2 regions of the Sporosarcina sp. GW1-11 genome follow, and region 1 is predicted to be linked to the other one. Evidence: riboswitches for the same ligand, from Rfam matches in the RefSeq annotation. Region 1 holds a riboswitch; the other holds the start of a gene.
The links. A riboswitch is a leader RNA that binds a small molecule or an ion and turns the genes downstream of it on or off. The one in region 1 is predicted to bind FMN.

Region 1 (7,490 bases):
TTTCGCCTTTTTCTTATCGACACGTATAACATTACCACTACGTAAGATGAAGCAGGCAGCGTTTGAGTTATCTAAAGGAAATTTTGATACGCATTTACCCGTTGCGCAAAAAGATGAAATCGGACAGTTAGCAACTGCTTTCAATCAGATGGGGCGCCAGTTGAAGTATAATATTGAATTGATTAAACAAGAAAAAGAACAATTATCAAGTATTCTAACATCAATGACCGATGCGGTTATTACATTTAATCAAGATTACTCGATTTTATTGAAAAATCCGCAAGCTGAACTATTGCTGAAGCAATGGTATGGCTATAATGAGAAAAAGGATCATCCGTTGCCAAAAGAAGTATTTCATATGCTCGAGCATGCGATTTCATTTTCTGAACAAGTAGAAGATGAATTAGAGCTTGGTGGACAGTTTTATGTTATTTCTATAAGTCCTTTGTATAGTGAAAACAGCATTCGTGGAGCAGTCGCTGTATTCCGCGATATGACCGAACAGCATAAGCTCGATAAATTGCGATCAGACTTCATCGCTAACGTCTCTCATGAGCTTAGGACGCCGATTTCGATGCTACAGGGCTATAGTGAAGCGATTATTGACGATGTCGTGAGCAGTGAAGAAGAACGTATGGAAATGGTACAAATCATTCATGATGAATCAAAGCGAATGAGCCGTCTAGTGACGGATTTGCTGAACTTAGCACGAATGGAATCTGGTCATATTCAATTAAACCAAGAACCATTGCCAGTAGTAGACTTCCTTAATCGTCTAGTCACTAAATTTTCACAAGTCGCAAAGGATGCGGAAGTAGATTTATCGTTGAAGACGGATGAATCAACGAGTCTTTTTGTAACAGCCGATGAAGACCGCTTGGAACAAGTATTTACGAATCTAATAGATAACGCTATTCGCCATACTCCTAACGGTGGAGCGGTGACATTAGGTATTTACCGATCAAAGGACACATTAGATATTACCGTTGCAGATACAGGTGTCGGAATACCTGAAAAAGATTTACCATTTGTCTTTGAGCGTTTTTATAAGGCGGATAAAGCACGAACGAGAGGAAAAGGCGGTACTGGGCTTGGCTTAGCGATTGCAAAAAATATTATGGAAGCACATCACGGATCGATCCTCGCAACACGTGGAGAGGTTACAGGTACAATCTTTATTTGCTCACTTCCATTTGATCAGTCAATAGACTGAAACTTTTTCGGATATAAATCGACTACTCTATAGAGAGAAGGGATTGAATGGATGATTCCGTATTTCTGCGTTTATATGAAGACTATAACCGAGATGTATTTAACTTTTTGATCTATCTCACTCGCAACCGAGATATTGCAGAAGATTTAATGCATGAAGTATACATTCGAGTGCTTAAATCGTATGGGAATTTTGAAGGTAAAAGCTCGGAAAAAACATGGTTATTCGCTATTGCTAAAAATGTTTCCATTGATTACTTCCGTAAACAAGCAACAATTAAAAAACATACCAACCTTCACTTTGATTGGGAAACGACAGAATTAGTTGCAGTAGATCGTCTACCGGAACAGCTAATTGAGTTGGATGATGAAAAAAAGGTCGTGTTAGAAGCGTTGCATAGTTGTACTGGTGATCAGAAAATGGTCATTCTACTGCGATTTTTCCAAGACCTAACGATTGCTGAAACGGCGGACGCATTAGAATGGACAGAAAGCAAAGTGAAAACGACGCAGCATCGTGCAATCAAAGCACTACAAGAAAAGGTAAGAGAGGAGGATAGGGCATGAGCAAAGAGAAGTGGGATGAAGAAAAAATTGACAAAACGTTACGTGAAATGCCTACGATTGAGGATCGACGCTCAAAAGAAGAAGTGTTTCAAAGACTAAAAAATGATTCAAGATTAACTGCAGGGCAACCGAAGAAAAGAGTATCCAAAGGAAAGTGGAAGCCGACTATTGTAGCGGTTGCGGCGGTTCTTTTACTCACAATCTTAGTGCCTACATTCCTCAATCATACCGAACAAACGGCAATGGATAAAACGACTTCACAAGAAGCAACAGAGTCAGTGAAGATGGAAGACCACTCCACTATAGGTAATGAGAATGCAGCAAATGAAGAAAGTGCCGAAAGCGCCGATGAGATTATGTTTTCAAGAGTTACAGACGTGCATTACGCAGCATATGCTGACAGTACACAGATACCTTTTCGTATAGGTCTGGCAACTGATCAGGCGACGATTATTCCGGTTACATTCTTATTGCCACAAGAACAAGTAGTACGTGATCTTCAGACAAGTGAACCTGATACTGTGGCTTTATATAACGCATATGCAAAGAAGATAGATGAGGAAACACTAGGCTTCACAGCGTATCACCCATATAATGCGGAAGTTTCATCCGAAAACAAACGAGTAGTCATGAAGTTTCCCGCTAATCATTCGTACGATCTAGCAAGTGCTACACTAGAAATGTTGAATCTTTCTATTCAAGCGACGTTTTACGGCATGGATGAGGTTGAATTTCTTCAAGAAGATGGATCACCTATCGAGTTTGATCAAGTAGGTGAAGTAGCCGAACCAATTACACTGACTGGAGCTGCAAAACATCAAGCGTATTATCGATTTACACAAAGTAACGCAGAGCAGCTTCTTTCTTCGAATTTTGGACAGTCCTATGAGACGGTAGAAGAGGCCCTTGAGGCAATGAAAGAAACTCCGAATGATATTTATTCTAGCGTTGTGCCTTCAAATATTGATTTTACCGTGACGGAAGAGCAAGGAATTGTACATGTGAAATTCACACAACAATTAGATTTAGACAGGTTGCAACTAGAAGATGCAATGCAGTTGATTGAAGGCATCTTATTGACAGTGGCAAGTTTTGATAAACAAGTTCAGTTTAGTCATATAGTACAAGAGAACTGGATGAACTTTGATTTTACACAGCCTGTGAAAAAGCCAATTGGTGCCAATCCAAAGTATTTGATTATCGAATGAAACTGTTTTGTAAACTCATGTAGTTTACAAAACAGTTTTTTTGCGCTACAATATGAATATAATTAAATATTGATTCATCTTCGGGGCAGGGTGTAATTCCCGACCGGCGGAAATAAAATAGTTTTCTATTTTTAGCCCGCGAGCGTAACAGCAGATTCTGGTGAGATTCCAGAGCCGACAGTATAGTCTGGATGGGAGAAGGTGAAGGTGCAGCCATCTTTTTGTGTACGCAAAAATGGTGCTTGTTTTCGGTCGGATAAATGTAGTTTGTTTATCTGTACTTAACATTGCATTTAACTCTCCCTAAAGCATAGCTGCTTTAGGGATTTTTTAGCGAAGCACTAGATGAGTGAGCCTTTCCTCTTTTGAAGTGAATCGCAAAAGGAGAGAGGAACAATTGAATAGAAAAAGGTTACGCAAATTGATTTTGGTAGCTATATTAGGAAGTATCTCGACAGTTTTAATGCAGTTCAATTTTCCAATTCCAGCTATGCCTGGATTCTTGAAAATTGACTTTAGTGAAATTCCGGCAGTCATGGCAATTATGACGATGGGTCCAGTTGCAGGAATTGGTGTAGAGTTATTAAAAAACGTCATTCACTGGTTTTTATCAGGAAGTCCTACAGGTGTTCCAGTGGGCGAGATTGCGAACTTTGTGACAGGCATATTATTCATTATGCCAATCTACTGGATTTACATGAAATATCGTTCAGCAAAAGGTTTAGTAGCAGGCTTGATCGCGGGTACAACAGCCATGGCAGTTGGTATGAGTTTGTTGAATTACCTAGTGTTTTTGCCGATGTACACGTATTTCCTAGGTATGCCTCCTGTAACAGGTAATGCATTGTATCAAATGATTATATTAGGAATCTTGCCATTTAACTTGATCAAAGGTGTCATGTTGTTGGCTATTTCGTTAATGTTATATAAGAGTATGGAAAAGTGGATTTTCCAGCAACAGAAGAAGTTGTTGTTCTAACAGTAAAAAGCAGTCCCCTCGTAGCGAGGGGACTGCTTTTTGTGGTTATATAAGGTGGAGAAAGTAGACTTGACAAGTAGTCTGGGATTTACAGCATAGATATGCCACTAACGCTACGCTAATGCAAAGTCTAGAGTCTCAAGACTTATCGGGGGTCTCCCTGTTCCAGTTCTTCTGAAATGTAGCGAAATGGTACACTATCCACTATCCCATTCTATTTATCCAAGCTACTAAATGCCTGTTCTAACGGCTCTTTTAAAGGAGTAGCTAATGTTTTTGCATATTCTGCGGTTAGGTGGTTATTATCGCGATAGACAATAATGTTGCCGATTACGGGATAACAAGTGGTTTCGTCACAGAAGTAATCGGTTAGGTCTTCGAAGATGACGTTGGATGGTATGCCTTCGGTGTTTTTCCAAGGAAGTATATCTGAAACGCCTTCTGAACGATTGATTGCGCAATCTAACGGCTCTTTGGCGTTTTCTAAACAAAGAGGAATTTTCTCTTTCATCCGCGGGTTATCCCGAATGGCAAAAATCGTCGTGACTCCTTCAAGATACTTCCACTGATTAATATAGCCGGGTGGGACTTTATCATGCTTGTTCAGAGTGGCTGTCGTAAATACTAAATCGGGTGGATTTACTTTTAAGTCTTCTATTAAATTAGCGTTCCACTCAACACAAGCTTTTGTTAAATATCCGTCGGGGTCTTCATCCGTGAATCGACAACCATCGTGATTATACAAGTCGATTCGGAAATTTAGTTTTTCTGCTAGTATTTCAAGTGCAGGGAACCAGTGTCCGGAATGGGAACCACCGACTAAAGCGAGGACGTACTCTGGATTGTTCAATACGCCATACGAACACATTTTTACTTCGGTAAGATCGCGCGCTAAACAATGGGTATCTTCATAAAATCTAGGTAAATCGTTTTTGATAGCCAATGCCGAAGGGACAGGTTCCAAACCTTTAGGTGGATCCAAGTCATAAAAAATACTTTTAGCACCTGGATAGTCTATTTCATTCTGCTTCCAATTGATCATACTCGCTGATGTCTTTTGTATATAGACTGAAATCGTCACTATCGATGTGCATGTTAGTAAAAGCATACAACTTAACACAGCAATGAGTAGGCGTTTCTCAGGCCCTCTACCTATCTTAAGGACTGGCTTTTCGAGTAGCTTAGTCGAGAAAAACGACAATATGAATGTGATAAGTAAAAGTATGATGCCATCTAGTATAGGCACTGTTGTTGTTTTAAAATATCTTTGATAAAAAATTAAAAGCGGCCAATGCCATAAATAAATTCCATACGTCAGACCACCTAAATATGTAAAGGGTTTGATGCTTAACAATCGATTGACACCGAATTTGGTAACAACTTCTGCTGAAATTAAGATCAATAGCACGCCACTAATAGGCACTAAAGCCAAGTAGCCAGGAAAGCCAGTAGATACGGGCAATATGACACCTGTTAGGCAAATAATCAATAGTCCTATCCAGCCAATAGCGGTACTGACGCCTTTATTGAATCGCAAATAAGGAGAAAGTAAAGCGAATATACCACCGATACTGAATTCCCACATACGAGTGAATGTGTCAAAGTACGCCCACGGTTGATTGACATGTGTTTGATAGATTGAATATGACAATGAAGATAAGCACACTATAAGTAGTGAGACTAGTAATGTTTTCCGTACCGGTGTCTCTAACACTTTTTTTGCTATAAAATAAACACTAGTAATTAAAAGCAGCCAAAGTATATAAAACTGACCTTGTACGCTGAGAGACCAGTAATGTTGGAATGGGCTGGCTGCGTTGTCCAGTGCCAAGTAATCTACGGAGTCAAAAGCCAATCGCCAGTTTTCATAATAAAATGTAGAAGCTGCAATATGTGCAACGATTTCTCCCCACTCAATCTTCGGTAAAAAAACTAAAGACAATACACCAGTAACAATTATGACAAGCAGTGCTTGCGGGAATAGTCTTCTAGCTAGCCCTAAGATGAAGTTAGGGAAGTTTACAGACCCTGTTTTCTCAATTCTTGAAAGAAGAGATAAGGTTATTAAGTAACCAGAAATGATGAATAATACATCGATTCCTCCGGATACTCTGCCCAACCATATATGGTAAATCGCGATGAGTAGGGTTGCGATGGTTCGTACACCTTCGATTTCAGGACGAAATCTCTTTTCGGATGAGCGTAAATCAGTCATACGTGTTCTTCACCCCATAAATTTTATATAGCTCATAAATAAATACAGACTGTCACTATACTAATAGAATGCAGTGGGAGTTTCAAATCCTATATTTGCTAGTAATGAACGGTGGACAACCAAAAAACAACACATCCTACGTGCGGAAGTGTTGTTAAGTATGAATCAATCTTCATATTTTAATGGATCGCCTTCGAAGGCCGCATCCGCAATTTTAATTGAATCAGTAGGGCAACCATCAAATGCGTCTTCAAGGTCCTCCATCAGTTCTTCTGGAACTTCAGTGTTTCCCATGTTATCATCTAAAATAACAAACGCAATTCCTTCATCGTCATAATCATAGATATCTGGTGCAGCTGCGCCACATGCTCCACATGCGATGCATGTATCTTGATCGACAATCGTAAACTTTTTAGACATTGTCTTTCTCCCTTCTTCCTTTCACTATTCACACAACTCGTTTGTATCTACTCTATTCTAAAGCTGTTTTCATCACATTTCAACAATAAAACTTTATTTCTTTAGGAGGGAGTGCAATTGACGTTAGAATCTGTCTTATTAACGATGTTTCAACGCCTACACGGTGAACGTTCAGCGCAAGCTGTATATCATATTTTACGTGGGAAACGTTCAGGACAAACGTTGCAAGATGTAGAATATTATCAGTTAAAATCGTTTTATTCATTATTACCGAATTTGCCTGCAGTAGAATTCCAACATGCAATCGATCGTATGGTATCAGATGGCTTGATACGAATCAAAGAACAACTGGTATTTTTAACCGAGAATGGTGAGCGTAATCACGTCGATTATGGCTGGCGCTTTAACGGCTGGGATTACCGTGGAAAAGAACGGGAATTTAGCAAACGACTGGCGCTCGTTGTACAAACGTTGTCGAATGTTAGGATGGGTGCGAATATGTTCATGCCGATACAAAGAGAATTGCCAATCCAACAATTTATCAAAGAGTTCCTACGCAATCAATCTGTTCCAATTAGTGAGTTGTCTAGAAAACTGCGTGTGGAGTTAGAACGGACGATGCTCGAAACTCAACTGACCGAACTGCAATGTACAATCTTTTCCTATAGATTAACAGGTCATGGATTAACAGCTTTGACGTGGGAACAACTAGCAGACGAATTGAAGGTATCTAGCGTATCCATCCAATTGACCTTTTTAGAAAGTCTACATATTATATTGGATTTCATTCATGAACAAGAAGAATTCCCATTATTGAACAACTTAGCCGTCGGTTGTCGAGTGGACACATACTTGACACATTCTGCAGAACGGACTAGGAAATTATTTG
Region 2 (7,490 bases), on a different contig from region 1:
GGGGACTTGTTATCGGCGCTTTCATCGGCAAGCGAATGATTGGCTTCTCTTATAGTTTCCCTGGTTTCGCGGAAGGGCAATCCTATTTATGTTCTCATATGTTAGCGGTGGATCAGGAATTTCAACTGATGGGACTTGGCAAGATGTTAAAAGAACAACAATTGCGAGAAGCGCGAGATATGGGATATGAATTGATCGTCTGGACGTTCGATCCATTGGAAAGTCGCAACGCCTATTTAAACACATCTAAATTATATGGTGTGTGCTATGACTATATCGTGAATTGTTATGGCAAAATGGATGATGGTCTCAATAAAGGGTTGCCGACTGATCGTTTCCAAGTCGCTTGGTGGATTGATAGCCAACGTGTTAGGGAACAATGGCAACCAACAACTATACAATATAGTAATCCGTGTAGTGTCGAATTATTAGCTGAGGAATTTCCGGTATTGCAGCTTCCTGAAGGGAAAGAATGGCTATCTGCAGATGCAGTGGAAGTACCTGTTCCAAAGCATATTCAACTAATGAAGACACAACAACCTGAACTAGCTTATGATTGGCGCTTGAAAACAAGAGAAGTATTTCAACAGTTATGCGATGCGGGCTTCGCATTAATTGACGTACGCAGAACTGAAGAAACTGTACACTATTATCGTTTCTGCAAGCGGTCTAGCATTCCACTTGCAAAATCAAAGGAGTCTCTTAAATGAAAATTGAAAAGATTACACTTCGTCGAATGAATATGACGATGAAACATCCGTTCACAACAAGTTTCGGGACGATTCAACAAAAGGATTTCCTTCTTGCAACAGTGCAGGATGAGCAAGATAATGAAGGGTGGGGAGAGTCTGTCGCATTTACGTATCCTTGGTACAGTGAAGAAACGACAGAAACGACGATCCATATGTTACGTGATTTTTTAATTCCAGCAGTGCTTGGAAAGACGATTGAACATCCCGACGAAGTTAGTGAATTGTTTGCACCAATCCGCAAAAATAATATGGCGAAAGCGACGATTGAAGGCGCAGTGTGGGATCTTTATGCGAAACGTCGCAACATCTCGCTTACGGAGGCATTAGGTGGTAAACGCGATCGAATAGAAGTGGGCATTAGTATCGGGATCGAAAAGAATGTGGAAGATTTACTTGCGAATGTTAGAGGATTTATTGATGAAGGCTATAAGCGTATTAAAATAAAGATTAAGCCAGGTCAAGACGTAGAAGTAATCCGCGCAATTCGCCAACAGTTCCCCAAAGTGCCTTTGATGGCTGATGCAAACTCTGCATATACATTAGACGATGTGGAGTTACTGAAAGAATTGGATCAATTTAATCTCATGATGATCGAGCAACCGCTTGCGTCTGACGATATTATCGATCACGCAACGTTACAAAAACAGATCCAGACGCCTATTTGTCTGGACGAAAGTATTCATTCGTTAGAAGATACGCGTAAAGCGGTAGAGCTTGGTAGCTGTAAAATTATCAATATCAAAGTCGGTCGTGTCGGTGGTCTAACTGAAGCGAAGAAAATTCATGATTATTGCGCTGAAAAGGGCATTGACGTATGGTGCGGAGGAATGCTTGAATCAGGTATTGGGCGTGCGCAAAATATTGCGTTGACAACACTCCACAATTTCACATTGCCAGGAGATACAGCAGGTTCTTCACGCTATTGGGATCAGGATATTATAACGCCTGAAGTAGTAGCGGAAAATGGATATATTACCGTCCCTCATGAATCGGGAATATCGATTTACAGTCGATACGATGGAGTTTATAGCTGAATAAATATTCTGTGATTGTCAATTTTCTATACTTTGTGCTAAACTCATAATTAATCGAATAAGTTTCCTTCGGGGCAGGGTGGAAATCCCTACCGGCGGTGATGAGCTACTTAGCTCTTAGTCCGTGACCCGGATGCTTTTTATAAGCAGAAGGTGGATTTGGTGAAACTCCAAAGCCGACAGTTAAAGTCTGGATGAGAGAAGGAACGAACTTTTAAAAACGTTAATACTAACGCTTATTTTGTCATGGTCAAAGCCCCGCTGTTTTTACACCGCGGGGCTTTTTGTTTTGTCACAAGAGGAATTTAGCAAGTTGGAGTGTTGTGTAGTGAATCAAGCCTATATGGAAATGGCGTTAAAGCTCGCTGAAAGTGTGGCTGGCCAAACATCTCCTAACCCGCCAGTGGGCGCTGTCTTAGTAAAAGACGGTCGAATCATTGGAATGGGAGCGCATTTACGTGCAGGAGAACGTCATGCGGAGCGAGTAGCCCTTGATATGGCGGGTGCACAAGCGGAAGGTGCCGATTTATATGTAACGCTTGAACCGTGTTCGCATACCGGTAAAACGTCGCCTTGTGCAGATGCTGTCATTGAGGCGGGGGTCAAACGCGTGTATGTGGCTATTTCTGACCCGAACCCGTTAGTTTCTGGTCAAGGGTTTGAGCGACTGCGAGCTTCTGGCATTGACGTAACGGAAGATTTTTGTATAGATCAAGGACGTAAATTGTATCAACCATTTTTTCATTTTATTCGAAACAAAACACCTCATGTGACAATGAAAACAGCAATGACGATTGACGGTAAGATTGCAACTGCAACTGGAGATAGTAAATGGGTGACGAGTGAGCAAGCGCGACTCGATGTTCATCTGCTTCGCCATACGCAAGATGCAATATTAGTAGGCGTACAAACTCTTCTTCATGATAATCCTCTTCTCACCACCAGATTGCCCCAAGGTGGAAAACATCCTATTCGAGTTATTTTAGATACATGGTTACGAACACCCGTGGATAGTTACGTCATTCAGCAGGATGAAGCACCCACATGGATTTTTTGCGGAAATGAAGCGGACTCTGCAAAGGAATTATTATTAAAAAAACCGCATGTGCAAATTATTCGTATGCCAAACGCTACGCTTTTCGTAGAAGATATTTTAGTAGAACTTGGCTCGCGGGGTGTCATGACGCTACTAGTAGAAGGTGGAGCCGCAGTTAACGCTTCATTCGTCAAAGCGCGTGCGATTCAGCGTGTGATTTGCTATATGGCTCCAAAATTACTTGGTGGAAGTGGATCGTTGACGCCTGTTAGTGGACTAGATCCTGTATTTATGGACGAAGCTTTCCCGCTCGTTTTTGAAAGTGTGGAAATGATTGGACCAGACATTAAAATTATAGCGATACCGAAAGCGAGTGAGTGAGCAGTGTTTACAGGAATTATTGAAGAAATTGGTTCGGTTAAGAGTATACAGCCTGGCGCCCAATCGATGACGTTGACAATTGCTGCATCTACTGTATTATCTGATGTCCGCTTAGGTGACAGTATCGCGGTTAACGGTGTTTGTTTGACGGTCAAAGACTTTACGAAAGATCAATTTTCAGCAGATGTTATGCCGGAAACGATATCATCTACTTCGTTGCGGCAGTTGACTGCTGGAAGTCGCGTGAATTTGGAACGCGCACTTGCTGCAAATGGTCGGTTCGGTGGACATTTTGTAACTGGACACGTCGATGGAGTGGCGACGATTCGTCAAAAACGGACAGTAGATAATGCACTATATATTCGATTGTCACTACCAGAGGCTTACGCGCCTTACCTATTGAAAAAGGGTTCGATTGCATTGGATGGCACATCGTTGACTATATTTGAAGTCGATCAAACAGATATTACGATTTCTTTAATTCCGCATTCACAAGAAATGACGGTTTTAGCGAAAAAGCAACAAGGGGAAGTCGTAAATTTTGAATGTGATATGCTCGCGAAATACGTCGAGAATATGCTCGTGAAAAGGGAGAGTAATAGTCCTTCCGTGACAGAAGACTTCTTGAAACAACACGGATTTATGTGAAGAATGAGTCAACTAGAAGGAGTGAATAGGGATGTTCCATACAGTGGAGGAAGCATTAGAAGATTTAAAACAGGGCAAAGTAGTTATTGTTGTAGATGACGAAGATCGTGAAAATGAAGGTGATTTTGTCGCTATTGCTGATTTAGTGACGCCGGAAATCATTAACTTCATGGCAACGAAAGGTCGCGGATTAATTTGCGTGCCGGTGACTGAACAGAAGGCTACGCAACTAGGATTGCAGATGATGACTGATGATAATACAGATTCGCATGGTACAGCATTTACAATCAGTGTGGATCACTGTTCAACACATACAGGAATCAGTGCATTTGAACGTGCGGATACAATTATTAAAATGATGGAACCGACAGCTACTGCAGGAGAATTTAAGCGTCCGGGTCACATTTTTCCACTCGTAGCTAAATCAGGCGGCGTCTTAAAACGTACAGGCCATACGGAAGCGGCTGTAGATTTGGCTAGACTTGCGGGCTACTCATCAGCGGGTGTCATTTGTGAAATTATGAGTGAAGATGGCACGATGGCGCGTGTACCAGAATTGCGCGAAATGGCAGAAGCATTTGATCTGAAGTTGATTACAATTCAAGACTTGATTCACTATCGTCTGCAACGAGAACGGTTAGTCGTCCGAGAAGCAGAAATTAACTTGCCGACAGATTTTGGTGAGTTCCGTATGGTTGGCTATACTGAAACACTGACTGGCAAGGAACATGTTGCGCTAGTTAAAGGTGACGTAACGACGGAAGAACCCGTACTTGTGCGTGTGCATTCGGAGTGTTTGACGGGCGACGTATTCGGCTCTTGTAGATGTGATTGTGGACCGCAACTTCATGCTGCTCTTGCGCAGATTGAGCAAGAAGGTCGCGGTGTCTTGCTGTACATGCGTCAAGAAGGTAGAGGTATCGGTTTGATCAATAAACTCAAAGCCTATGAACTACAAGAACAAGGCTACGACACAGTCGAGGCCAATGAAAAACTTGGATTCGCAGCAGATTTACGTGATTATGGCATCGGTGCACAAATTCTGCGCGAACTAGGAATTACACACATGCGTTTATTGACGAATAATCCGAAGAAAATTGCAGGCTTGAAAGGTTACGAGTTAGAAGTAATCGAACGTGTGCCTATTCAATTGCCAGCAAAAGAAGCGAACGAAAAATATTTACAGACAAAAGCGCAAAAACTTGGTCATTTACTAACAATCTAAGGAGAGATAACTATGGGGAATGTATTTGAAGGACATTTAGTAGGTACAGGATTAAAAGTAGGAATCGTCGTAGGACGATTCAATGAATTCATCACAGGTAAGTTGCTTTCTGGCGCACAAGACGCATTCAAACGGCACGGTGTAGATGAAGCGGACGTTGACATCGCATGGGTACCGGGTGCATTTGAAATTCCATTGATCGCGAAGAAAATGGCGGACTCTAAAAAATACGATGCGGTAATTACGTTAGGTACCGTAATCCGCGGTGCAACACCTCACTTTGACTATGTTTGCAATGAAACGGCAAAAGGTGTTTCACAAGCGAGCATGCAATCAGGAATTCCCGTAATTTTCGGTGTGTTGACAACAGACACGATTGAACAATCTATTGAACGCGCAGGCACGAAAGCGGGAAATAAGGGCTGGGATGCAGCTGTATCTGCAATTGAAATGGCGAACTTGACGAAACAATTTGATTGACTCAAAACACGGTGCGGGCAAAGTGTTCGTACTGTGTTTTTGATGTAGTAGCGAAAAAGATAGCGCTTAAAGTCATTGACCAACTACCTTTCGTCTGTAATAATGGAAGTAGTCATTAGTGAAAAATAGAAATCAAGTACACATAAAAAGAGGTACAGTATGAAAAAGTTTGATACGAGAATCGGACGTCAAGCAGTTTTGTATTCGTTTTCAGACAGTGAAGCAGAAGAGCTTCGAATTGAAAATGATTTACAGCAACTAGGCTGGCGGTTCGGTAAAGGGAAAGTCGGTTCGATGGAGTTCCAGAAAATCGTTGCGGCTATTGAAACCTTGGCCAAACGGCAAGGAATTGTAGACCAAGACGTCTATCGAGAAATGCATGCACTCTATCACGCAATCATCGAAGCGATGCATGGTGTGACGCGGGGACAAGTGGAACTTGGCGGCATGCTGCGAACGGCGGGGTTGCGATTTGCGATTGTGCGAGGAACCCCTTTTGAGAAAGAAATAGAAGGTGAATGGATCGCAGTTGCGGTTTATGGAACGATTGGTGCACCTGTTCGAGGATTCGAGCATGAAGCCATTGGTTTAGGAATTAATCACATCTGAATAGTAGAATGAAGCCTATAGTTATTTAGACAATAAGGGGGCTATATTGACAGACGGGATCCGTTTGCCAATATAGCCTCTTTTTGTTTGTTCAGGTATGAATTCTTGGCAGGTGGAATGTAGTAACAACAAGAAAAGACAACGAGGAGGAATAAGAATGATTGAATTAACAGGACAAACATTAACTATTGAGCAAGCGAAAGAAGTATTAGTGAATGGTGCATTTGTGAGGGCTTCAGAAGAAAGTATGAAAGCTGTTCAGAAGAGCCGAGAAGCTGTAGAGAAAATCGTAGCCGAAGGTAAAGTGGTATACGGCATAACGACAGGATTCGGAAAGTTTAGCGATGTGTTAATCGCACCTGAAGATACAGAAGAGTTACAATTAAATTTAATTCATTCGCACGCATGCGGAATTGGTGAACCGTTTCCTGAAATCGTTTCCCGTGGAATGACATTATTACGAGCAAATGCGCTACTAAAAGGTTTTTCAGGTATTCGTCCAGTCGTTATCGAACGTTTACTCGACCTCGTCAACGCACGTATTCATCCAGTCATTCCACAGCAAGGATCACTCGGCGCAAGCGGTGACTTAGCGCCACTTTCTCACTTGGCACTTGTGCTGATGGGTGAAGGTGAAGTGTTTTATGAAGGGCAACGAATGGAAGCCGCCATTGCGTTGGCTAAAGAAGGAATCGAACCTGTCACGTTAAAAGCGAAGGAAGGATTAGCGCTTATTAATGGAACGCAAGCGATGACAGCAATGGGGCTAGTTAATTATATAGAATCGGAGCAACTGGCATATCAAACAGAAGCAATCTCTACATTAACATTAGAAGGATTGCGCGGAATTGTGGACGCATTTGACGCGGATGTTCACGAAGCGCGTGGCTACCGTCAGCAAACAGAAGTCGCAGAACGGATGCGTCGTATGTTCGAAGGTAGTCAGTTAACGACTAGGCAAGGGGAGATACGTGTTCAAGATGCTTATTCTCTACGTTGTATCCCGCAAGTCCACGGAGCTTCTTGGCAAGTATTAGACTATGTAAAAGAGAAGCTTGAAATTGAAATGAACGCGGCGACAGATAATCCGTTAATTTTCGATGATGGGGAGAAAGTCATTTCAGGGGGGAATTTCCATGGTCAGCCGATTGCGTTTGCGATGGATTTCTTGAAAGTGGCAATGGCTGAGTTTGCGAATATTTCTGAGCGTAGAATCGAGCGTCTAGTCAATCCACAATTAAATGACTTGCCAGCGTTCCTAAGCCCAGAACCGGGTTTGCAGTCAGGTGCCATGATTATGCAATACGCAGCGGCTTCACTCGTAT

Region 2: it holds a riboswitch for FMN, as region 1 does, so the genes downstream of both, ribD (bifunctional diaminohydroxyphosphoribosylaminopyrimidine deaminase/5-amino-6-(5-phosphoribosylamino)uracil reductase RibD) here and ORD22_RS05165 (ECF transporter S component) in region 1, are expected to answer to the same signal.

The regions. Positions count from the first base shown of each region.
Region 1 is NZ_JAPMIW010000005.1:75,586-83,075, forward strand. It holds gene ORD22_RS05150 (ATP-binding protein) at 1-1,213, shown strand, start outside; gene ORD22_RS05155 (sigma-70 family RNA polymerase sigma factor) at 1,261-1,779, shown strand; gene ORD22_RS05160 (GerMN domain-containing protein) at 1,776-2,987, shown strand; FMN riboswitch at 3,060-3,194, shown strand; gene ORD22_RS05165 (ECF transporter S component) at 3,385-3,966, shown strand; gene ORD22_RS05170 (acyltransferase family protein) at 4,181-6,181, opposite strand; gene ORD22_RS05175 (ferredoxin) at 6,347-6,601, opposite strand; gene ORD22_RS05180 (YpbB family protein) at 6,719-7,490, shown strand, end outside.
Region 2 is NZ_JAPMIW010000008.1:48,582-56,071, reverse strand. It holds gene ORD22_RS07095 (GNAT family N-acetyltransferase) at 1-710, shown strand, start outside; gene menC (o-succinylbenzoate synthase) at 707-1,786, shown strand; FMN riboswitch at 1,848-1,996, shown strand; gene ribD (bifunctional diaminohydroxyphosphoribosylaminopyrimidine deaminase/5-amino-6-(5-phosphoribosylamino)uracil reductase RibD) at 2,115-3,203, shown strand; gene ribE (riboflavin synthase) at 3,207-3,851, shown strand; gene ORD22_RS07075 (bifunctional 3,4-dihydroxy-2-butanone-4-phosphate synthase/GTP cyclohydrolase II) at 3,883-5,076, shown strand; gene ribH (6,7-dimethyl-8-ribityllumazine synthase) at 5,089-5,556, shown strand; gene hutP (histidine utilization transcription antiterminator HutP) at 5,716-6,165, shown strand; gene hutH (histidine ammonia-lyase) at 6,323-7,490, shown strand, end outside.